Regions from separate parts of the Idiomarina sp. UBA3176 genome, predicted to be linked through region 2. Evidence: predicted binding sites of a transcription regulator. Region 2 holds the regulator's gene; each other region holds the start of a gene.
What was found. Region 2 encodes sigma-54, which starts transcription at its own class of promoters, with help from an activator protein. Its sites were predicted from a motif close to GTTGGCACGNNNNTNGNNT; they were not measured.
Positions count from the first base shown of each region.

Region 1 (5,989 bases), on a different contig from region 2:
GGGGTATCAAACACCAACTACCACAAGACTGGCGACTGCATTTCGCGTTCTTCGGTATTAAAAGCGAGGACGAAATACTGGTGGATCAGTCAAACGACGGTCGCACAACCTACCGCAACGCGTCGGAAACCTCGCGCGAAGGTGCTGAACTCAGTATTAACGGCGCACTGACCCAGCAGTTAGATTTACTACTGTCATACAGCTATATAGACGCGACTTTTGATAATGGTCCGTTACAGGGAAATCAGTTGCCCGGCGTAGCAAAAAGTCAGGGCTATCTGCGTCTTAACTGGCAACCCACAGAGCAGTGGCTAGTTCAGTTAGCCGGCCAGTACCGTAACGAGACACCGGTTAATGATGCAAATGATACCTTTGCCCCGTCTTACACGACCTGGGATATTGCTGTAAGCCGCGATTGGCAATGGGCTAAGAGCGAGCTGGATGTGTGGGTACGGGTTGATAACATTACCGACAAAGACTACGTAGGAGCTGTTGTGGTTAATCAGGGCAGTGGACGTTCATTTGAGCCCGCCGTAGGCCGGCAGGCAAGCGTCGGCATTAGCTGGCGCCGACGCTTTTAAGCCAATTACAGGCTGGCTCTTAACACATCGAGCAGGCGCTGTGCCGTCTGCTCAGATGAACCGGGATTCTGACCGGTAATTAACATACCGTCCTGAACGGCATATGCCTGCCAGTCATCCACCTTACGATAATGGCCGCCTTTGGCGGTCAACTCGTCTTCCAGCAAGAACGGAACTACATTGGTCAGTTCTACTGCAGCTTCTTCGCTGTTACTAAAGCCAGTTACCGTGCGTCCCTGAACAATCGGGTCACCACTTGGCGATTTAGCATTTAACAACACGGCTGGGGCATGACAGACCGCAGCAACGGGTTTACCCTGACTCCAGAAATGCTCAATCAACTTAATTGAATGCTCGTTATTGGTTAAATCCCACAATGGTCCGTGACCACCCGGATAGAAAATTGCGTCGAAACCTTCCGGATCAACTTCATCAAGCTTACAGGTCGTTTCTAATTTGTGCTGAGCCGTCTCATCTTTATCAAAGCGTTCTGTTGCTTCGGTTTGTGCATCTGGTGTGGTGCTGTTTGGATCAATCGGTGGCTTGCCACCCTTAGGCGATGCCAGAGTCACGTCCACACCGGAATCCGTAAAAACATAGTACGGAGCAGCAAACTCTTCTACCCAGAAACCCGTTTTATGGTCTGTGTCACCAAGCTTATCGTGTGAGGTTAATACCATTAATACTTTCACTTAGTACTCCTGTTAAATGATTCAAAAACTTAGTATAGACTACGTGCCTAAACGCGCGTTTGATCACTCGCCATGCTGTTCCAGCCAACGGTATAGAGTGCGCCTTGTGACTCCGAGAATTTCTGCCGCTTTAGATTTATTCCCTTCGGCATGCGTCAATACCTTACGAATGTACTGATTCTGATATTCATCCAGAGTCGGCCACTCGGTGCCATAATCCACGTCGGGTTCATGCTCACTATCCAAAATTCTTTGCGGTAAATCTTCAACCGCTATTTTATCGTCTCTGGAGAAAGTAAAGGCACGTTCAATAGCATTCTGTAATTCACGTACGTTGCCCGGAAAGCGATAGCAATAAAGCTGCTCCAGTGCAGCCGGAGAAATGCTGCGAACCGGTTTATCACTGTTTTTCTGCAGCTGCTGTAGGAAAAAATTAGCTAAACGCTCAATATCTTCTCCCCGTTCCCGCAGCGGTGGTACTCGTAAACTAAAGGTTTCCAGACGGTAAAATAAATCCTGCCGGAAGCGCCCGTCTTCTACCTGTTGCTCTAAGTTCTGGTGGGTTGCAGCCAGGATCCGGACATTCACCGTTTCTTCTTCGTCGCTGCCCACGGCGCGAATCGTGCCTTCCTGCAATACACGTAGCAGTTTAGCCTGCAGCGCCATTGGCATTTCACCAATTTCGTCCAGCAACAAAGTACCGCCGTCGGCCTGCTTAAGCAGACCCTGACGCTTTTTCTGAGCACCGGTAAATGCGCCAGCTGTGTGACCAAAGAATTCGCTTTCCATTAACTCGGCTGGAATGCCCGCACAGTTCACCGCCTGGAAGCTCTGCTCAGCGCGGTCACTTAACTGATGCAGTGCCTTTGCCACCAACTCTTTACCCGTACCGCTTTCACCGGTAATTAAGACGCTGCCGTCTGCCGGAGCTATGCGCTCTATCTGGTCATACAGTTTACGCATTGACGGGCTTTGGCCGACTAAGCCCCCGGGGCCCTTTTGTTGCTGACGATACCGTTTAAGCTCACGCTGCAGTGACCGATGTTCTAATATCCGTTTTACGCTAAGCAATAGGTGTTCAACATCCAGCGGCTTGGTTAGAAAGTCATCGGCCCCTTGTTTTAAGGCATCAACCGCCTGATCAACCGTACCAAATGCGGTAATCAATAACAGCGCAGGGGAGTTATCTTCATTTTTTAAACTTTCCAGTAAAGACAAGCCTGACAACCCCGGTAAGCGAATATCGCTGATAACCAAATCCAATGGCGTTACCGATTTTTTAAAGGCTTCAATACTTCCCCACGCGGTGACTTTATAGCCCTCGGCCTCCAGCTCTTCAACCAGCAACTCCTGCAGAGCCGGATCATCCTCAATAACGCCTATCATGGCTTTTGCTGCGGTCATTCACTACCTCCTTTAATAACGGCTTGCCGAAGGCATTGCGCAGGTAAACTCAAGGTAACCCGACAGCCACCATTGGGGTTGTTTGTTAAAGACAACTCTCCGTTATGGTCATTCAATACGTGTTTCACTATGGTTAAACCAAGCCCGGTGCCTTTTCCCTGAGGTTTATTAGTTTCAAAAGGCTGCAAAGCTTTATCTTTCATAGACTCGGGCAACCCCTCACCGTCGTCATCAACGGTGATAATGACACCTTCACCGGCGTACTCAGCTGCCACCACAACTTCCGATTCAGCGGCCTGCAAACCATTGCGAAGAACATTAACCAAGGCCAGTTCCAGTCGCTTGATATCCACTTTCAGAATAACATCGACAAGCTCCTTAATTACCACTTTGGCCGACCCCTTATCCTGCTCAAACTCTATGCTGGTCATGGCTGTTGCTATCAGCTCACGTAAAGAAATGGTTTCGCGCTGCTGTACCGGCGTACGGGAGAAAGCCAACAGCTGGTTTACCAGCCCGGTTAACCGCTGCACCTGGCCTCTTACCGCTTTTAGCTGGCGCTGACTGTCTTCGTCTTTATGGTTGCGTAATAAGCGGCTGGCGCGGCCGTCAATAACGGTAAGCGGAGCACCTAGCTCGTGCGCAACACCACTGGCGACACTCCCAATAGCCGCCATTTTTTCCTGTTCTCGCAAAGCTTGCTGCAGAGAGGCCTCGTGCTCTCGGCGCTGCTCCAGCTCTTGTTCAGCCTCGGTGATACTATCAAGCATACGGTTGAAACCCTGCGCAACCTCCTGCAATTCTGACGGGCCAGCAGGTGTAACCCGCGTACTGCGGTTCCCTTCAGCGACCCGCAACATGGCGTCCTTAAGTGCCACCACATGCCGACCGACACCGCGATAATGACCAAAAACCAGTACCGCAATAGTAATTAAACCGAACGCCGCCCAGCTCAGCCATGCGTATTGGCTTAAAGTTTCAAAAGACTCATCAAAGTCACTCGCCCGCCGGTTTATCTGTAATAAACCAATAATGCGACCACCGCGATCAACAATAGGCAGGAATTGAGAGAAGACATCGCGGCCTTCCACCCGACGATAATCGTCTTGCTTTATTCCAGTCTGAACGGTTTGTAGCGCTAACTGACTGTTGCTTAAGTCGGTTTCAGTAATGCCCGCTTCCGCTACCTGCTGGCCATACACGTTATAAACCGACGCACCATAAACCCGACCAATATTGAACACCGAATCCAGATTCGCCTGTACTGTAGACAAGTCGTTATTCAACAAGGCGTCGCTTATAGGCAAGCTAATGGCTCGCCCCAGAAGTTCTAAGTCACTTTTTAGCCGCTCATTAGACTCATCAGAGGCAACCTGTAACCCAACGCTTATTGCTACACCGGAAATCAATAACATTGGCATAACGACATAAACCAGAAGCCGCCTTTGCAGACTGGATAGTGGCCAACTGTATCTTTTTGTCACACGACCTCCTTTAATTGTGTACTAAGGATACACATTTTTTGGTTGGTTTTCTCGGCGCAAACTTCGCAAGAACAAAAAGTTATAAAAATCAGACAATTGAAAAGTTGGCACAGTCTTCGCTTTAGTTAGAGCGTAAGTAAAACTGATAAATTCATCTAGGAGATTATCATGCAAAAGACAATTATCGCATTAGCAACAGTATTCGCACTGGGTAGCACAGCAGCAGTAGCTCAGGAACAACAAGCTCAGGAGTCTATGGCGCAACAGCAGCAAACTCAGGAAATTTCTGAAGGCATGCTGGTTAAGTTTGTAACCGCTATGGAAGATGTTCAGGGCGTTACTGAAAAATACCGCGACCAGTTCCAGCAAGCTGAAAATCAGGAAGAAGCGCGTGAGATTCAACAATCTGCACAGGAAGAAATGATTGCAGCAGTTGAAAACGCAGGTCTGACTCCGCAAGAGTACAACATGATTATTCAGCAGGCGCAAAACGACGAAGAACTTCGTGGCCGCTTAGAAAAGCTGACTGGTGACGAAAACTCTTAATCGATTTACTCGATTGTAGTTTAAGAAGGCAGCCTTTTGGCTGCCTTTTTTGATCATCTCTCCTATGCTTTACGTAGGCCTAACTAGAAGAATATTCTTTAACGCAAGGAGAAAGCGAAGTGAAAGCATCCGATTTATTCGTAAAAGCACTTGAAAACGAGGGTGTGAAGTACATTTTCGGCATTCCCGGCGAAGAAAACCTGGACTTACTTGAGTCGCTCTCAAAATCCAGCATTGAGCTAATTTTAACCCGCCACGAACAGGGCGCAGGTTTCATGGCCGCCACTTATGGTCGCCTGACCGGCAAACCCGGGGTGTGCCTTTCCACCTTAGGCCCGGGGGCAACCAACTTGGTTACACCGGTGGCCTACGCGCAACTCGGCGCTATGCCTATGGTTGTCATTACTGGACAAAAACCCATAAAGGAACGTCATCAGGGTCAATTCCAGATCATTGATGTGGTCGACATGATGACTCCCATTACCAAATACACTCAGGCGATTATTAGCGCCAGCAGTATTCCGGCGCACATCCGTGAGGCTTTTCGTCGCGCTGAAGATGAACGCCCCGGCGCTTCTCACCTGGAGCTCTCGGATGATATCAGTCGCGAAGAGGTCAGCAGCCTTCCGATAGAAGCCAGTCATTCGCGCCGCCCCATTACCGAGCATAAATCGGTCCGCCACGTGCTGGAATTACTGCGCGAAGCAAAACACCCGGTACTGTTGATAGGGGCTGCGGCCAATCGGAAAATTACAGCAAAAATGCTGCGCGCATTTGTCGATAAAACCGGTATTCCTTTTATTACCACGCAAATGGGTAAGGGCGTTATTAACGAAGACCACCCACGCTGGCTCGGTAATGCGGCGGTTTCCGACGGCGATTACCCGCACCGCGCCATCGAAAAATCTGACCTGATTCTTAATGTCGGTCACGACGTGGTGGAAAAGCCGCCCTTTATGATGAAAACCGGCGACAACGACAATCGTAAAGTGGTACACATTAACTTTCAGGGTGCCCAGGTTGATTCGGTTTACTTTCCTCATGCCAGCATGATCGGCGATATTGGTAACAGTATCTGGCAGTTAAAAGAAGGGATTGAGCCGCAAAGTCACTGGGATTTCGACTTTATGCTGAAAGTTCGCGATCACATGCGCGACCATACCGATGAAGGCGCTCATGACGGAAGCTTTCCGGTGTTACCCCAGCGTCTGGTAGAAGATGTGCGTGAAGCTATGCCAGATGACGGTGTCATTGCACTGGATAACGGCATCTACAAAATTTG
Region 1 covers NZ_DEXU01000009.1:19,024-25,012, forward strand. Annotated here, with positions in the region: gene B2U97_RS04355 (TonB-dependent receptor family protein) at 1-581, shown strand, start outside; gene B2U97_RS04360 (type 1 glutamine amidotransferase domain-containing protein) at 587-1,273, opposite strand; gene B2U97_RS04365 (sigma-54-dependent transcriptional regulator) at 1,337-2,677, opposite strand; gene B2U97_RS04370 (sensor histidine kinase) at 2,674-4,161, opposite strand; gene B2U97_RS04375 (DUF4168 domain-containing protein) at 4,330-4,707, shown strand; gene B2U97_RS04380 (acetolactate synthase large subunit) at 4,827-5,989, shown strand, end outside.
Region 1: B2U97_RS04375 (DUF4168 domain-containing protein) is a predicted target of sigma-54. The motif match lies at 4,265-4,283, and genes of this name have one in related genera.

Region 2 (5,989 bases):
ACCGTATGGAACATTTAGATGTCGGCTTTATTTATCAGGGACAGAACGATAAAACAGCCGCTTTCGATGAGCTACTAACAAAGTTAGGCCTTAGCGCGGAGCAAGTTGCTTATGTTGGAGACGACACCCCCGATTTAGCTTTAATTAAAGCGGCGGGTCTGGGGATTGCAGTCCAGGACGCTCACGCATCGGTACAACAACAGGCCGATTATATTTCACGCTGCCATGGTGGACATGGTGCCGTGCGCGAAGTCTGTGATTTAATCATGCTCAGTCAAGGGCAACTGCACCTGGCTACAGGAGCCAGTGTGTGAGCCGACGCGTTACTGTCATTCTAATTTTATTATTCGGTGCCGGGCTATTGCTTGTCTGGCGCCCTTTTAGTGATGATGCTGATGGTAACAACGCGGCGACAACACGCACTATGCAGCCCGATTTTACCGCTTTTGGGCTGGAGACGCGTATTTTCGAAAGTGACGGTTTACTGGCTCACAAGATAAAATCTGAGAAAATGTCTCACTATAACCAAATTGGTCTGACCGAACTTAAGCGTCCGGTTTACACAGTCTTTTCTGAGCAAGGCGAAGAGCTTTGGGAAGTCAGTGCCGCGCAAGGCACTTTCTACGACGATCAAACCCTGATTTTAGAGCATGATGTTGAAATACTTGCTTTAGAGCCGGATACTCACATCGAGCAAGTGTTAACCGAGTACCTGATTGTTGATTTAAAAAATGAGTCAATGAGCACAGAACATCCTGTAAGCATTCACGGACCACGACTATTAATTCGGGGTAACGGTATGACTGCGGATCTGAAAGCTGAACGAATGGAGCTAAAAAGACATGTTAAAACGATTTTCCAGCCTGCTGAGTAAACTGATCCTGGTTGCCTTAATACCCTCAGCGGTTATGGCTCAGGGCAAGTCTGACTTTAGTAAACCCATGGAAGTTGAGTCGAGTAAGGAAGAGCTTGATATTAAAAATAACCGCCTGGTTTTAACGGACAACGTTATTATTCGTCAGGGCACCTTATTAATCCGCGCCGATCGACTAGAAGCATCCGCCAGCGAAAGCGCCGAGCAAGCAGATATTTTTATTGCAGAAGGCACTCCTGCTACTTACAGCCAGACGCTGGACGACGGCAATGAAATTAACGCTGAAGCAAAAAAAATCACCTATTTTCAGTCGGAACAGCGACTGGAGCTTAGTGGCGACGCTCGCATCTCTCAAGGTAGCAGTAGCTCAAGCGGCAGTTTGATTACTTATGATTTGAATAAACAAACGGTAACGGCAAGCAGTTCAGGTGAAGAAGACAGCCGTGTTATCACTATTTTTACGCCTAAACCAAAAACCGATACCGACGAAAAAAATAACGAGAACCCTTAATATGGCAACTTTACGAGTCAAACATTTAGCCAAAAGCTACAAAAGCCGACAAGTCGTTAAAGACGTTAGCCTGGAAGTAAGTCAGGGGCAGGTTATTGGTTTACTGGGCCCCAACGGTGCAGGTAAAACCACAACCTTCTATATGATAGTCGGTTTGGTTAATAGCGATAAAGGTCAAATTCTGCTGGATGACAATGACCTTACCTTACTGCCAATGCATGAACGGGCACGCCGGGGTATTGGGTATTTGCCACAAGAGGCTTCCATTTTTCGCAAATTGACCGTGCGCGATAATCTGATGGCTATTCTGGAAACTCGTAAAGAACTTTCAACCAACGAGCGTGAAGAACAGCTTGATGCTTTGCTCGAAGAGTTTCATATAGGCCACATAGCAAACAGTCAGGGCATGAGTCTTTCAGGCGGTGAGCGCCGTCGGGTTGAAATTGCCCGCGCCTTGGCAGCGGAGCCTACGTTTATTTTGCTGGACGAGCCTTTTGCCGGAGTTGACCCTATTTCGGTTATTGATATTAAAAAGATTGTTGAACATTTAAAGCAACGTGGTATTGGTGTACTTATTACTGATCACAACGTTCGCGAGACATTGTCTGTTTGTGAACACGCTTATATTGTCAGTCATGGTGAGCTTATTGCCAGTGGGGATGCAGAAAGTATATTATCGAATCAACAGGTTAGAGACGTTTACCTCGGTGAGCAGTTCACCCTATAACGTGATACCGGGACAGTCATTATGAAGCAAAGTCTGCAGCTAAAAATTGGTCAGCACCTGACCATGACGCCACAACTCCAACAGGCTATCCGCCTGCTGCAGCTTTCCTCGCTCGATCTTCAGTCAGAAATTCAGGATGCATTAGACAGCAACCCGCTGCTGGAGGTTGAAGGTGAAACGAGTAACGACGCGGACCAACCCGAAACTCGCAATATTGAAGAAAGAGACGACAGCCAACGGGAAACATCCGACGTTATAAAAACCCAGGAAATGCCTGACGAACTGCCGGTCGACAGCAGTTGGGACGACACCTACTCCAGTCATACCCCGGCCAACGGTGCAGCCTCTTCAGGTAAATCCTTTGACGGCGATTTTGAAGTCTATCAAGGCTCTACCAGCGAGTCTTTGCAGGATCACCTGCTTTGGCAAATGCAACTTTCTCATTTTTCGGAAGAAGACACCGCCATAGCTGAAGCCATTATTGAAGCCATAGACGACAATGGCTATCTAATGGTTGATGTTAATGAAATTATCGAAGCTGTGCGCCTACCCGAAGTTGAGGCAGAAGAAGTCTGCATGGTGCTTAAGCGTATTCAGCATTTCGACCCAATAGGTGTCGGCGCACGCAGCGTCAGTGAATGCCTTGCCATTCAATTACGTCAACTAAGCGACGACACTGAATACAAGCAGGTTGCTCTATGCTTAGTGACTGAACATATGGACTTACTTGGCAGTCGCGATTTTCGCACCATTCAGCGTAAACTGAAGCTATCGGAAGACGATTTACGTCAGACTATGCGATTAATTCAACAGTTGCACCCGCACCCGGGGGAGCAAGTTGCGCAGCAACCCGTTGAATATGTTATTCCCGATGTGGCCGTTACTAAAAAAAATGGTCGTTGGATGGTCGAATTAAACCCGGATAGCGTACCTAAACTAAAAGTGAACGAAGAATACGCGGCCTTGAGTAAAGCAACAAAGTCAGTAGCCGACAGCCAGTACATAAAAAACCATACGCAAGAAGCGCGCTGGTTCATAAAAAGCCTGGAGAGCAGAAACGATACGCTGCTGAAAGTGGCCAATTGCATAGTACAACGCCAACAGGGCTTTTTTGAGCATGGTGAAGAAGCTATGAAGCCAATGGTTCTGAACGATGTTGCAGAAGCCGTGGATATGCATGAAAGTACGATTTCACGCGTAACGACACAAAAATACTTACACTGCCCAAGTGGCGTATTTGAGTTGAAATATTTTTTCTCAAGTCATGTCAGTACAGAGGGCGGTGGCGAGTGTTCAAGCACGGCAATACGTGCTTTAATTAAGAAGATGGTCGCTGCTGAAAATCGCAGTAAACCGTTAAGTGACAGTAAGATTGCTGAACTGATAGCCGAACAAGGTATCCAAGTAGCAAGAAGGACAATTGCGAAGTATCGGGAATCGTTAAACATTCCATCATCGAGCCAACGCAAAAGTCTTTTGTAACTTTGTTAACTGCAGAAGGAAGACGTTATGCAAATTAATTTGACCGGTCATCACATCGATATTACCGAAGCTCTGCGTGACTACGTGGACACAAAATTTGCCAAGCTGGAAAGACATTTTGACCATATAACTAATGTTCACGTCATCCTAAATGTTGAAAAAACGATTCAAAAAGCGGAAGCTACGCTGCACGTGAATGGCGGTGAGCTTTTCGCCGACGCAAAACACGAAGATATGTACGCGGCCATCGACGGTTTAATTAATAAACTGGACCGTCAGGTGATTAAACACAAAGAGAAAATGAAACAACATTAATCCATGCAACTGAGTGAATTGTTAAGCCCCGACTGCACCAAGTGTGCAGTCGAGGGCGCAAGTAAAAAACGACTACTTGAAACCATTAGTCAAATCGTAGCCCCTAAGCTGTCTGGCATTACCCGTCATGACATTTTTGAGAGCCTGTTAAACCGTGAGCGTTTAGGCAGTACGGGAATTGGCTTAGGTATCGCAATTCCTCATGGCCGTTTACCTAATGCGAATCATCCGGTAGCGGTATTACTGACCTTAGACGAACCTATCGAATTCGATTCTATTGACAACCAACCTGTCGATATTATCTTCGCGCTTCTGGTGCCGGAGTCAGAGCACGAGAACCATCTACAAACATTGGCCACAGTGGCCAGAAGAATGAACGACAAAGACTGTACCCGCGCACTGCGCCACGCAGATTCTGATAAAGCGTTATATCAATTATTTGTGGGCGAAGGTGAACAGTCGCCATGCAACTGATCATTGTTAGTGGTCGCTCCGGCTCAGGTAAGACAATTGCCTTGCGCGTACTGGAGGACTTAGGCTTTTATTGCGTTGATAATTTACCCATAAGCCTGCTGCCAACTCTGGTGCATGCAGTCATAGAGCAGTATCAAAAAATAGCCATTAGCATTGATGTTCGCAACTTACCGGAGCACTCCGAAGAGCTACTGGACTCTCTGAGCTTTTTGCCAAAAGGCGTTGAACCGGAAATTCTGTTTATTGACTCTGACGACAACACCTTACTAAAGCGTTTTGGCGAGACTCGTCGCCTGCATCCGTTATCGCAAAAAGAACTGCCTCTGCTAGAAGCGCTTCAGGCCGAACATAAAATGCTTGAACCCATTATGGAACGCGCAACCTGGCGCCTGGACAGCAGCGATTTATCGCTGCACCAATTAAGCGAACAGGTCACTGAGCGGGTGCTGGGACGAGCGGATAAAAAGCTGATTATTGTGTTTCAGTCTTTTGGCTTTAAATATGGTTTACCCAAAGACGCTGACTTTGTCTTTGATGCGCGCATTTTACCTAATCCGCACTGGCAACCCGAGCTTAAGCTGCTTACCGGTCTGGATACCGACGTGCAGATTTTCTTTCGTCAGGAACCTTTGGTGACTAAATTTATTTATCAGCTAGAAAACTTTCTTGATACCTGGTTGCCACACTTCCAGCGCAGCAATCGAAGCTACCTGACCATAGCTACCGGTTGTACCGGTGGTCAGCACCGCTCGGTTTATATTTCTCAGCAGTTAGCCGAGCGTTTTGAACAGAAAGCTGTAAAAGTTCAGGTAAGACACCGGGAACTGAAAACCCATGGATAAAGTTTGCAGAAAGCTAATTATTCGCAATAAACTAGGCTTGCACGCACGTGCGGCAACAAAGTTAGCGCAATTAACGCAGGAATTTGAGTCAGACATTACTGTCACTCAGGGTGAGCAATGCGTTAACGCTGCCAGCGTTATGTGCCTGATGCTACTGGCCAGTCAACAGGGAAAAACTGTTGAAGTCTGTGCCGAAGGAAAAGACGCACAAGCAGCACTGGATGCCGTTAGTGCTTTGTTTGAAGATCGCTTCGAGGAAGACGAGTAAGCATGATTGCAGAGCTTTCCGACAAAGAATATGCCATGCAGCGCATTCAGGAGGTTAACTCCGCGCTATCCGATGGCATGTTCGTTGCTGCACGCCGTATGCTGCATAATATGCCGGCATGCGACGTGGCGTTGCTGTTGGAATCCTCACCCCCCAAAAGCCGTTCCATTGTTTGGAAACTGGTTGACGTAGATGAACACGGCGAGATTCTTGAAGAACTGAACGAAGAGGTTCAGAAAGACATTATTCGTCAAATGGCGCCGGAGAATCTTGCGGCGGCCACCGAAGGCATGGACACCGATGACCTTGCCTACGTTTTGCGGGGCTTACCTGAGCCAGTCTATCAGCAAGTTCTGAAGTCCATGGACGAAAGCGACCGGGAACGTGCGGAAACCGCGCTCTCATATGCCGAAGACAGCGCCGGTGGTATCATGAACACCGATACCATCACCTTGCGCTCGGACGTCACTATTGATGTTGTGTTGCGTTATTTACG
Region 2 covers NZ_DEXU01000018.1:46,039-52,027, reverse strand. Annotated here, with positions in the region: gene kdsC (3-deoxy-manno-octulosonate-8-phosphatase KdsC) at 1-314, shown strand, start outside; gene lptC (LPS export ABC transporter periplasmic protein LptC) at 311-874, shown strand; gene lptA (lipopolysaccharide transport periplasmic protein LptA) at 843-1,385, shown strand; gene lptB (LPS export ABC transporter ATP-binding protein) at 1,387-2,112, shown strand; gene B2U97_RS07130 (RNA polymerase factor sigma-54) at 2,134-3,594, shown strand; gene hpf (ribosome hibernation promoting factor) at 3,622-3,909, shown strand; gene ptsN (PTS IIA-like nitrogen regulatory protein PtsN) at 3,913-4,383, shown strand; gene rapZ (RNase adapter RapZ) at 4,374-5,225, shown strand; gene B2U97_RS07110 (HPr family phosphocarrier protein) at 5,218-5,493, shown strand; gene mgtE (magnesium transporter) at 5,496-5,989, shown strand, end outside.

Region 3 (5,989 bases), on a different contig from region 2:
GCCTGTTGTTAGTTACTTTTATGGGTACTGGGTCAACCTTTCTGGCCTTTGCCAGCGTTGCCGGAAAGCGCGGTATCGAAAACCCGGAATATCCGAATAAGTCGCTGCATTATATGGGCGGTCTAACCGAAGGCTTTGAAACCATTCTGTTTTTTGTGGCGTTTTGTTTGTGGCCACAGCACTTTCCGGTACTGGCCTATCTATTCGCTGCCGCTTGCTGGCTTACCGCAATAACCCGCATTGTTGCCGGTTACTGCACACTGAAACAGCCACCGGCAAAGCCGGAGGGCTCCAATGTCTGAAACGGCCTGGCGCTTAAGTATTTTTCTTGGCGTATTGCTTATTATGGTGTTGTGGGAATTTGCCTCGCCTAAACGCAAGCCTCGCTACAGTCGTAAACAGCGCTGGCCGGCAAACCTCGCCATAGTTGCCGTTGATACTATATTGCTGAGAGTTATTGCGCCCGTTGGCCTGACTGGAGCGGCGCTTCTGGCATCAGAAAACGGCTGGGGGCTTTTCCATTACTTGAGCAAGGCGGGTACGGAAATACCTTTTTGGTTGGTTATGGTAGTCAGCATTGTCGCACTGGATATCGTTATTTACTGGCAACATAGGCTATTCCACCGAGTTCCTCTGTTATGGCGAATGCACCGGGTGCACCATGCCGACCCGGACTTCGACGTTACCACCGGGTTGCGCTTTCATCCGGCCGAAATTGTGCTGAGTTTTTTCATAAAAGCAGCCGCCATTCTTGCTTTGGGCGCTCCGGCGCTAGCCGTTATTGTATTTGAGATTATTCTTAACGCCTGCTCCTTGTTTAATCATGGCAATGTGGCACTGCCCAAACCTGTGGAAAAGCTCGTGCGCAAAGTGCTCATTACCCAGGAGTTGCACCGCATTCACCACAGTACAGAAAAAGAAGAAACCAACAGTAACTACGGCTTTAGTGTCAGTTGGTGGGATCATCTCTTTCGTAGCTTCACCGCAAAGCCAAAGGCCGGTTCCGACAATGTCGATATTGGTCTGAACGAATACCGCGACGCAAAACTTACCACCAAACTTTGGGGGTTATTGAAGATCCCCATTACCCGGAATTAATAGACATGGCGTCCCCGGCAGGAGTCGAACCTGCGACCTGCCGCTTAGGAGGCGGCGGCTCTATCCGGCTGAGCTACGGGGACGTGCCGCGAATTATGCCAGAAGCTGCCGCGGGTTTCACCCTCAGTTAACCGGTACCACCCAGTCGTTCACCTGAACGTTGTGCAGCATGTTCCCTTTCGTCAACTTAGCGACGGCGGTGGACTGCTGCACCTGGGACACCTCAACTTCAAATTCACTCACCTGCCACTTCTGACGATAACGTCCCTGATCATCGGTAAAATGGCTGGGTTGCACAATTTTTAGCTTATCGCCGGTGTGTACGCCGTGCTTTTCACCTAAGTTGAATTGAACGGTGTTTTCATCAACGGCAATAATTCTGGCGCGCACCGGCTTACAAACCACCTGTTCTTTTACGCCGGAAGCTAAGTCGCGCAGGCCGCTATCCAGTGCTGCACCAAAAGGTTCATTCCAGAATTGTGCGGTGGCAACATCGACGTCGGTGGTGCGATCAAAGGTCCAGGGTTGGGTGTTCTCAACTCGTGCACGGGTTACTAGCTGCCCGGTGGTGGCATCGAGAAGGTAAAGTGTTAATGCATAATGTCGGTCGGGGTCGCTGGACCAAAACCAGCTAGATTTGGTATCCATCATGGCCAGGTCGTCAAACATGCCGAAAATAACGAACTGACTGTCATTAGCTAAGCCAATGCTGCGGGACATGCGGCCTAATTCTTCCAGGTTCAGGCCGCTGAGAGCCTGGTCTAAACCGGCTTGACGGTGCAGGGTGTGGGCAATCTGCAACTGGCTGCCAACGCCGCCTAATTCACGGGCTAAACGTTCGGCCGCTACTTTGCCTATTTCCCAAATTTGTCCCCAGGTACCATGGGCGCGGTCGCGCAGCTCAAACGGCACAACGGTAACGGAGTTTTTGTAGCTGCTGCGGGTACAGTCGCCTTCGCGGTTCCAGATATCCGCGCGAAGCAGAACAATAACGCGGTCGTCGCGTACTTCCTCGCGAACTATGGTTACTTGGTCAACATTGCCCTGGCTATTCCACTGGGTTTCAGTGTTTTGTAAAACGCCGTCTACGACTTGCTGAATACTGGAGATGTTACCGCCAGAGGTTAATAATGCCTGCTGAAGGGCGTTTTCGATGGCTTTCTCGCGTGCGGCATTGGTATCACCATTAATAATGCGGGCAGTGCCCTGAGCTTCCACCCAACGCGCCTCGCTTGGCATAGCAATAAAGAAAACAGAGGTGATAAGTAGCAGGGTTTTCCAGTTCATGGTGTTAATGCATCCCAAGTGTCAGTTTTTAGTCGTTACTTTACTATCGGAATTAACTGCAAAAACCCTGCCATGTTTAACTCAATAAAAGTGGAGCTTAATAATAGACAACGCGTTTCACTTTCTGCTGACGGTTGGTGCTTTGATACAGGCGGTGAACCTTCTCAAAGTCAAGGCGTAACTCCGTTGCATAATAGTCGCCCACGGTATAGGTCTTAACCACTTCTGCGCCACGAATAACTCCGTCTACAGAAGCCTGAAAACTGTCGCGGTTTAAAGCCCAGTCTTCCACCGAGCTACTACCGGCGATGCGCTGGCCATAGACTTGTTCAGCAAGCTCGCGGTAGGCGGCTAACTTAGAGGCGCGCATAGCGTTTAAGTCTTTTAGCTGTGCATTTTCGCCTTGCTGGGTTTCAATAGGGGCGTAGCCAACCGCATTCAACACCGGAAATTTGTCTGGTGTCTGGGTGTCCCATTCAACGTGTTTTTGATCGTACACAATTTTGTTGTAAGCACTACAGCCACTTAATAACAGCGCAGATGCAAGTAGAGCGAAAGAGAGTAAATGCTTAGCCATAACGACCTCTGATTGAACAAAGTACTTATGGTTATAACGGCTGGACTGGCAAAATCTTTAACGGATTTTACCTTTGCTATTGTAGGTAAGGGTATCTTTTCGTGCGGACTGTAAAATAGATTGTTTTAACTGCTCAATACTGTTTAGCGTTGACTGCACCACGCGTTCATTCACCTGACTTTGATGCTGAACGTCAGAGAGGGTGGCCTTAATGGCAGCAACCGCTTCAGCTAAGTCCGGGTCGTCTTTTAACTGTTCGTTATCCGGGTGTTGGGCCAACTGCTGGTCAAGTTCGCTAATATGGATAAGCGTTTTTTCTTTAGCGTCGGCAATAGCGTTAACATCGGCGTGTTGGCGCTCGACAATGGCATTAAGCTCACGTTGTTGTAGCAACGCAAGGTTTTCCAGCGAGTCTGCCATATCCTGTAATATATCGTTAACAGGCGCCAACACGGTCATTATTCGTTGCTGCCGTTACTGAACAGGTCAGACTCAAACTGAGCCAGTTTATTGGCCAGTTGTTCAACGTTAATTTTGTATGAGCCGCTTTCAATGTCGGCTTTTATTTTATCAACTTTGGCTTGGTCAATGCCGCTGCTGTTCATTGCTTTTTCCTGTAAGCCACTCAGTTGTTGCGCTTCGCTGGTTAACGAAACGGCCTCACCACCTTTTTGCGAAACCGCAGCAGGCTTAGCCGGAGCATCGCTCTGTACTTGACGGTTGCTGGATTTGCTATCAATGTTGGCATTTTTCAGCCCGGCATTGTTAATGTTAATTGACATGGTTTTTAGCCTCGCTAGATAATATGTCTCGGTTACTTATCGACCACACTTAAAAATACTTTAATAAAAATTTTAGTACGTAGCCTGACGCTCACGTCAGGTTCTGATTAAGCATTTTATAAATTAACAGTCACTTCGTTTAGTCCTGTGACAACCGCTTGTATTGATTTGTTCGATCGTGCGTTCTCAACAACAACCGATTCACCTTTGAGACCATCAGCCAGGGCTCTTCCGGCGGCAGTAATTCGCAACGTTTTATCTTGTGCAACTATTGTAACGCTTTGCCCCTCACATACAAGACATGTATCGCTGGCACTTATTGCCTGACCTGCAGCAATGCGCTTTTTAATGCGGGCTCCAACTAAAGCCGTCATGTCAGTAAACACATTTGAGCGAACCCGGTTAAGGTCAACTTCGGAAAACACTAAATCACTCTCGCTTATCATTTGACCCGGAGCCATAGGTGAGGCTGCGGTAACAACATTTTTGTAGCGATAAATTCGAACAGGCACATAGGTGCGCCAGTTAGTTTTGCCTACACATTCAATTTCAATGGTAGTGTAGCTGTCGAGGTTGGCGTTAGTTGCCAGGCCTACTTTTGGTGGCTGCGAACAAATTTTGGGAGCCATGCGCGGGTCGAGGTTATTGGCAACGACTTCCACACGACCATTATCCGGCGCTGAAACCCGTTGTTCCACATAATTGTGAGCCAGTTCCTGTAACGCTTTGTAATTAAAGCGCAGACTTTCATCTGAACCGCTCGTTTTTGCGTTAACGGAATTAATGCCACAAGTTATAAAAAAAATCGAACTGATCAGCAGCGATTTACGTACTATCATAAAAATTCCTGATGTTATCCGTTAAGGTTATCTGGTCGAGTGCCGAAAAAAACGGTATAACGTCAAAAGATCGGCAGTTCGATGGTTTCAGTATGGTTAATGTAGATACAAGCAAATACCGTGCCGAAGTAGAAGTAGCCTGCCACATAACAGGAGTGAACAATGGCTAGCATTCTCGATTCAGTGAATCAACGCACACAAATGGTCGGTCAAAACCGACTGGAACTATTAATGTTTCATCTAAACGGTAGGCAGCGCTTCGGCATCAACGTATTTAAAGTACGCGAAGTATTGCCATGCCCTAAACTTACCGCAATGCCTAATCGTAACCCTCTGGTTCGTGGCGTTGCGCATATCCGTGGTCAGGCTATATCCATTATTGACTTGAGTATGGCGACCGGTGGTCGGGCGCTAACCGATATTCAGAATCGTTTCGTCATTATTGCTGAGTACAACCGAACCATTCAGGGCTTTTTGGTTGAAGGGGTTGATCGCATCATTAACATCAACTGGGAAGATGTGATGCCGCCGCCCAAAGGTACCGGAAGAGATGCGTATCTTACCGCGGTGACCAAAGTGGAAGATGAATTAATTGAAATTATTGATGTGGAACGCATTTTAGCTGATATTATGCCGGCTAATATGGATGTCAGCGAAGAAGTCGCGAATGCACCTATCAATGTTGCAAAAGAAGATTTAACCATTTTGATTACGGATGACTCTTCGGTTGCCCGTAACCAGATAAAACGTGCATTGCAGTCTTTGGGTATTACGCTCGAAGTTAAAAAGAACGGTAAAGAAGCTTTAGATTACTTAAAAGATAAAGCTAAGGAAGTGGGGGGCTTAGTTCATCCTCATGTGCCCGTTCTGGTTTCCGATGTAGAAATGCCAGTTATGGACGGTTACACGCTTACCGCTGAATTGAAGGCTGATCCAAATTTACGCGATATTCATGTTATTTTACATACATCATTGAGTGGTGTGTTTAATCAGGCTATGGTGAAGAAAGTCGGTGCCGATGATTTTATTGCAAAATTTCATCCGGATGAGCTGGCGACCGCCGTACAAAAATGGCTGAACACAGAAGTTATTGCGTAGCCTGATGCTATTGCATCAGGTGCGATATTCGACCTGCCGTGAACGTCAGGCTACGGTCTCGTAGCAAACTTAGGTGCCGGGTAAGAATATTGAACCTGACGTTAAACGTCAGGCTACGAAACGAATGAAACTGAAACGGAAGTTGTTTATATAACGTGATAGATCGCGAATTAAGTTTATCGGAATATCAGGAATTTCGTCAGTTCCTTGAGCATCAATGCGGTATCGTATTGGGCGAAAGTAAACTGTATCTGGTGAAGAGTCGGCTGAGCCCTTTAATGGGCCGGTTTAATGTCGATTCGCTGGCG
Region 3 covers NZ_DEXU01000005.1:269,693-275,681, reverse strand. Annotated here, with positions in the region: gene B2U97_RS02930 (CDP-alcohol phosphatidyltransferase family protein) at 1-302, shown strand, start outside; gene B2U97_RS02925 (sterol desaturase family protein) at 295-1,098, shown strand; tRNA gene B2U97_RS02920 (tRNA-Arg) at 1,105-1,181, opposite strand; gene B2U97_RS02915 (flagellar assembly protein FlgT) at 1,222-2,385, opposite strand; gene B2U97_RS02910 (LPP20 family lipoprotein) at 2,483-2,962, opposite strand; gene flgN (flagellar export chaperone FlgN) at 3,020-3,421, opposite strand; gene flgM (flagellar biosynthesis anti-sigma factor FlgM) at 3,421-3,744, opposite strand; gene flgA (flagellar basal body P-ring formation chaperone FlgA) at 3,861-4,583, opposite strand; gene B2U97_RS02890 (chemotaxis protein CheV) at 4,746-5,681, shown strand; gene B2U97_RS02885 (CheR family methyltransferase) at 5,837-5,989, shown strand, end outside.
Region 3: flgA (flagellar basal body P-ring formation chaperone FlgA) is a predicted target of sigma-54. The motif match lies at 4,693-4,711, and genes of this name have one in related genera.

Region 4 (5,989 bases), on a different contig from region 2:
TTTGAGCTTTATGAAAGCCGAGTTTTAATTGACGGGCTATTCAACTTAACTTATGTACACAATTACGGTGCGGCCTTTAGCTTTTTAAGTGACGGTGGCGGTTGGCAACGTTGGTTCTTTACCGCCATTGCTATTGCTATCAGTGTGGTGCTGCTAATTTGGATGCGCCGCAACCCAGTGGGTTTATGGCGCCAAAATTTAGCTTTTTCCCTGATTATGGCCGGGGCTATTGGTAATGTAGCTGACCGTTTAATGTATGGTTATGTCATCGACTTTTTTGATGTTCATTATCAGGGGTGGCACTGGCCTGCCTTTAACGTAGCCGACATGGCCATTACTATTGGTGCCGCACTCATGTTGTTGGAAGCCTTTTTTGATAACCGCCGGGACAAAGCCGAGAACGGTCACGGGCAGTAAGGAGTCTCATTTGAGTCGTTTACCTATAGAGCACGGACGGGAAGTGGTTATGCACTTCACCATTAAACTGGCCGATGGCTCGGTTGCAGACAGCACAAAAATGTCAGGTAAGCCAGCCAGGTTCCGGATGGGTGATGGCAACCTGACCGAAAACTTTGAAGCGTGTCTGGTAGGGTTGCGCGAAGGTGCCGAGCGTGAGTTCACTTTGGAGCCTAAAGACGCCTTTGGTGAACCGAACCCGGACAACTATTATTATGTTGATTCGGCAAAATTTAACGATGAAACCAAACCGGAAGTTGGAGCCATTTTGGCTTTTACTCAACCGGATGGTACCGATTTACCGGGAATTGTTCGTAAAGTTGAAGGTCCAACAGTCACCATCGATTTTAATCACCCGTTGGCCGGACAAACGGTGATTTTTGAAGTAGAGATTATTAGCGTTGAGCCATGATTGGTTAATAAACCGGGCTGAACGCAGGAGGAACTGATGCAAATTTTGTTAGCGAACCCTCGGGGTTTTTGTGCCGGAGTTGATCGCGCTATAACTATTGTTGAGCGGGCTTTAGAGATATTTGAGCCGCCAATTTACGTGCGTCACGAAGTGGTTCACAACAAATACGTTGTCAGTAAACTGCGCGAAGCCGGTGCGGTCTTTGTTGAAGAGTTGCATGAAGTACCAGACGACCAAATTGTTATTTTTAGCGCCCATGGCGTTTCTCAGGCGGTAAGACAAGAAGCCAAAGATCGCGGCTTGCGGGTATTTGATGCGACCTGTCCACTAGTAACGAAAGTTCATATGGAAGTTACTCGTGCCAGCCGTAAAGGCCACGAATGCATTTTAATTGGCCATGCAGGACACCCTGAAGTTGAAGGGACTATGGGGCAATATAAAAACGATGAGGGCGGTATCTACCTTGTGGAATCGCCGGAAGATGTTGCTAAGCTCGAAGTGAAAGACCCGGGAAACCTGCATTACATGAGCCAGACTACGTTATCGGTTGATGACACGGCCGACGTAATAGATGCCTTGCGTCAAAAGTTCCCAGAGATAAACGGGCCACGCAAAGACGATATATGCTATGCCACTCAAAACCGTCAGGATGCGGTACGCGAATTAGCCAGCGATGCTGATATCATGTTAGTGGTGGGCGCGCGCAACAGCTCAAACTCAAACCGCTTACGCGAGCTTTCCGAGAAAATGGGAACTCCGGCATACCTAATTGATGACGCCAGCTGTATTGATAAAGCCTGGTTAGAGGGTCACGAGAAGGTAGCAGTCACCGCTGGCGCTTCTGCACCAGAAGTTCTGGTCAAAGAAGTGATTGCTAAGCTACAGGAATGGGGCGGTAAAACTGCAGTAGAACTGAGCGGCCGCGAAGAAAATATTACCTTTTCAATTCCACCAGAGCTAAGGCCGCACCCGGTAGGTTAAACTGGTTATCGGGAAAGCCAGAATGTCTGGGCGAGCTCGTTATCATTTCCCCAGTAAACGGTTACCTCGATGGTCGCGTTGAACTGATCTATAGGGGTTAACTCTGCTGTTAAATGAAGCTGCCCTGTTTCCTTTGATAGTTTTGGATTATTGCCTTGAGTCCACGTTTGTTGAGCCTCACTTAAATAAGTCATCAAAACCTCCACAGCCTTCGCTTTTGTGTGGGCATGGTCAATCGCCGATAATCCAACCTGTAAAAGCCGCAGGCTACTGACGGACCAAAGAGCTACTAGTGCAGCTCCGACCAACACTTCAACCAGAGAAAAGCCTTTATTCTTGTGACAGTTCATAAGCCCTGCGCTCTGCTTCGAAATCTTGCTGAAGTTGTTGAGAAAGTTGTAGCCATTGATGATGTTGCTGAGCCTCTGTCATTTGCGCGTAGAAAAGCAGTGCAGCTAAACTGGCCGAGCTCAAACTTATAAGTGTTACTAAGGTGAGTATCAGAGCGAATCCTTTCGCGTTCATAGTAAGCTCCATTTAGTTAACCAGAGGAGTGATTGTTCGTTTGAAAACATGTGCCTGAGCATTGTGAGTAACGGTAAAAGTTACAACGAGTTTTGATAGCCCACTACCAGATTCCGGAGCGTAAGAGTCAGCAGTAAATTGCGTGACTTTGAATTGAGACTTATCGGTTAGGGATTGCCAGCCATACCCGGCGCAATCGAGAGTCATTGAGTTATGCTGTAGCTGTTCATTCCTGACCCTGAAGCCGGGCGAGCCTCCATTTTGCTGAGGAAACAAATAGCAATTGCTCTGAGGGTTTGAAATTTGCGTTGCGGCGGTATTTTTTAAGGTTTCAAAAAACTGATTTGCGACTGACTGAGCACTTAATAGTAAATTGACCTGCATTAGCTTACGGTGTTGCACTCCTGTTTGCCATTGCATTTGCTGCTGTGCTGCCAGAACAACTATCGCGCCAATAGCCGAAGCTATAAGAACTTCTACTAAACTACTGCCGCGCTCAGAAACTATTAACATGGGGGGATTCCCGGAAGTGAGTCACCTTCACTTAAGCACAAACGAATACGAGCGACACTGCTGATGATGACTTTTATCTGTCGGCTTTTACCTATTAGTTTGATATGTCCGGGTGTCGCGGCAGATGACTCTCCATAAAAAGTAAGCGACGCGGAAGAACTGTAAGTGTATTCGGTTTGAATACCTGAGGTTTGCGAGTCACGGCTAAATGTAACTAAGTCAACTTCGATAGATTCCTTATTTGCTATGGACCTGGCTTTTACCAGCTGCAAATAAGACAGCCAGCGGCCAGCCTCTTTTTGAAGCAACAAAGACTCTGTCTGCTGAGTAAATATTGGCAGGGCAGAAGCACCAAGCACCGCACTGACAGCCATTGCCACGACCAATTCCATAAGAGAGTAACCGCGCATAAAAACACATTATTTTGAAGAAGAGCAACGAGTATAGAAGCTGTTTAAGCTTTGTCTGTAAGCCCCAACTGAAACGAATGTAAGATAACCTCCGAATAAAACGAAAGCTGGCTCGATTCTTGAATAAAACACCGCAGGTTCAACTTTTTGACGCAACAGGAAGACGTATGGCGGGCGGTGCCGAAAAGTTAGTAAATTTTAGAAATTTCACGCAGAACAATGCGCATCTGATCAAAGGTTTTGGAACACCCTTGGCCATTATGGCCATTCTGGCGATGATTGTTTTGCCAATTCCGGCTGTGGTGCTGGATGTTCTCTTTTCATTTTCAATTACTTTGTCACTGGTAGTTATGCTGGTGGCGGTTTATACCCAACGTCCGCTGGATTTCGCCGCTTTTCCTACCGTTTTGCTTATTGCTACGGTACTACGCTTAAGCCTTAACGTTGCCTCTACGCGTATTGTTTTATTAGAAGGGCATAACGGGCCAGGTGCTGCAGGCTCTGTTATTGAAGCTTTTGGTAGCGTGGTCATAGGTGGTAACTACACTGTCGGCCTGGTGGTGTTCGCCATTCTGGTTATTATCAACTTTGTGGTTATCACCAAAGGTGCCGGCCGTATTTCAGAAGTAACCGCTCGCTTCACCCTTGACGCTATGCCTGGTAAACAAATGGCCATTGATGCTGACCTTAACGCGGGCCTAATTAACCAGGAAGAAGCCAAAGCACGACGCAGCGATGTAACCCGTGAAGCTGATTTCTACGGCTCCATGGATGGTGCCAGTAAGTTCGTAAAAGGGGATGCCATAGCCGGTATCCTTATTCTCTTTATTAACATTATCGGCGGTCTGCTCATTGGTATGATCCAGTACGGCCTGACCTTCAATGAGGCAGTGGAAGTTTATACGCTGTTAACCATCGGTGATGGCCTGGTAGCACAAATTCCGTCATTGTTACTGTCAGTTGCGACAGCCATTATCATTACGCGTGAAAATAACAGCCAGGACATGGGCGATGCAGTTGTTCTGCAATTGCTCGATAACCCTAAGGTTTTGGTCATTACCAGCGCGGTATTGTTTGCCATGGGGGTTATTCCCGGTATGCCGCATTTTGCCTTTTTAAGCATGTCTGCGGTGTTAGCCGGCGCGGCTTACTTTAAACTTAAGAAAACCAAGACTGAAGAAGGCGAACTGGTTGAAAAAGAACAGGAACAGCAAGTTCAGCAGGCGCAACAAAAAGAGCTCAGCTGGGACGACGTACGCCACGTTGACACTATAGGTCTGGAAGTTGGTTATCGCTTAATTCCTTTGGTGGATAAGCAGCAGGGCGGTGAATTGCTGTCACGCATTAAAGGTGTTCGTAAGAAGCAGTCTCAGGAGTTTGGCTTCCTTGTTCCCGCCGTACACATTCGGGACAATCTCGATTTAGGCCCCAACAGTTATCGCATTACTCTTATGGGTGTGACCATGGGCGAAGCTGAAATTCGTCATGACTGGGAGATGGCGATTAACCCGGGGCAGGTATTCGGTGAACTGGACGGTGAGAAGACAAAAGATCCTGCCTTCGGTCTTGATGCCGTCTGGATCCGTCCTGAGCAACGCGAGCACGCTCAAACTCTGGGTTATACCGTGGTTGATGCTGCAACCGTAGTCGCTACGCACTTAAGTCAGATTGTAACCAACCATGCATCTCAGTTGCTGGGTCACGAAGAAGCACAAGAGTTGCTGGACCGTCTGGGGCGTACTCATCCTAAGCTGGTTGAGGGGCTGATTCCGGATCTATTGTCACTGGGCAACTTTGTGAAAGTACTGCAGAACTTACTGGACGAAGGCATCGCGATCCGTGACATGCGCACCATTGTACAAACTTTGGTTGAGTATGCAGGACGCAGCCAGGACCCAGAAGTACTGACGGCTGCAGTCAGAATTTCACTGCGCCGGTTAATTGTTCAGGACATTGCTGAAGGTGCGGCAGAATTACCTGTCATAACTTTGGCACCAGAGTTGGAACAGATGTTGCATCAGTCATTGCAAATGGCTGGTAATGACGGAAATCAGCAAGGCGCCGGAATCGAACCTGGTTTGGCCGAACGCCTGCAACAGTCATTACGCGAAGTGCATCAGCAGCAGGAAATGAACGGGGAACCTTCAGTACTGCTGACCTCCGGGCTTCTGCGGTCAACCATGGCGCGATTTGCGCGTCACGCTACCGATGGTATGCGCGTGTTGTCCTATCAGGAAGTACCGGATGATAAACAAATTCGCATTGTCAGCTCAATTGGTGGACAACAAAACGGTGGTGAACAAACCGCCACACAAGAGTAACGGGAGTCGCTTGTGAAGATTAAACGCTTTTTTGCCGAAGATATGCGCCGTGGTTTGCAACAGGTTAAAGAAACCTTAGGTCCGGATGCGATTATCCTGTCCAATAAGAAAGTGAATGGTGGTATTGAGCTGGTTGCAGCCATTGACCCCGATGCGCAACAGGCACAGCCAATGGCTGAGCAAGCACCGAATGAGCCTGCCGCGTCAAAAACGCCAGAAGTGCCGGCCGAGTCTTTGCAAGAGTTATTGCAGCGTCAGGCTCAGGCTGAACAGCCCGCACAACGCACCGCTGCGCAAGCGGTTACTGAAGCGTCAAAACGGCCAGAACCGAAAGCCGAACCACAAGAATTTAACGCTTCTCAACTCAGCGA
Region 4 covers NZ_DEXU01000005.1:241,662-247,650, reverse strand. Annotated here, with positions in the region: gene lspA (signal peptidase II) at 1-417, shown strand, start outside; gene fkpB (FKBP-type peptidyl-prolyl cis-trans isomerase) at 428-868, shown strand; gene ispH (4-hydroxy-3-methylbut-2-enyl diphosphate reductase) at 905-1,849, shown strand; gene B2U97_RS02760 (PulJ/GspJ family protein) at 1,855-2,199, opposite strand; gene B2U97_RS02755 (hypothetical protein) at 2,180-2,374, opposite strand; gene B2U97_RS02750 (prepilin-type N-terminal cleavage/methylation domain-containing protein) at 2,387-2,887, opposite strand; gene B2U97_RS02745 (prepilin-type N-terminal cleavage/methylation domain-containing protein) at 2,881-3,297, opposite strand; gene flhA (flagellar biosynthesis protein FlhA) at 3,465-5,618, shown strand; gene flhF (flagellar biosynthesis protein FlhF) at 5,631-5,989, shown strand, end outside.
Region 4: flhA (flagellar biosynthesis protein FlhA) is a predicted target of sigma-54. The motif match lies at 3,404-3,422, and genes of this name have one in related genera.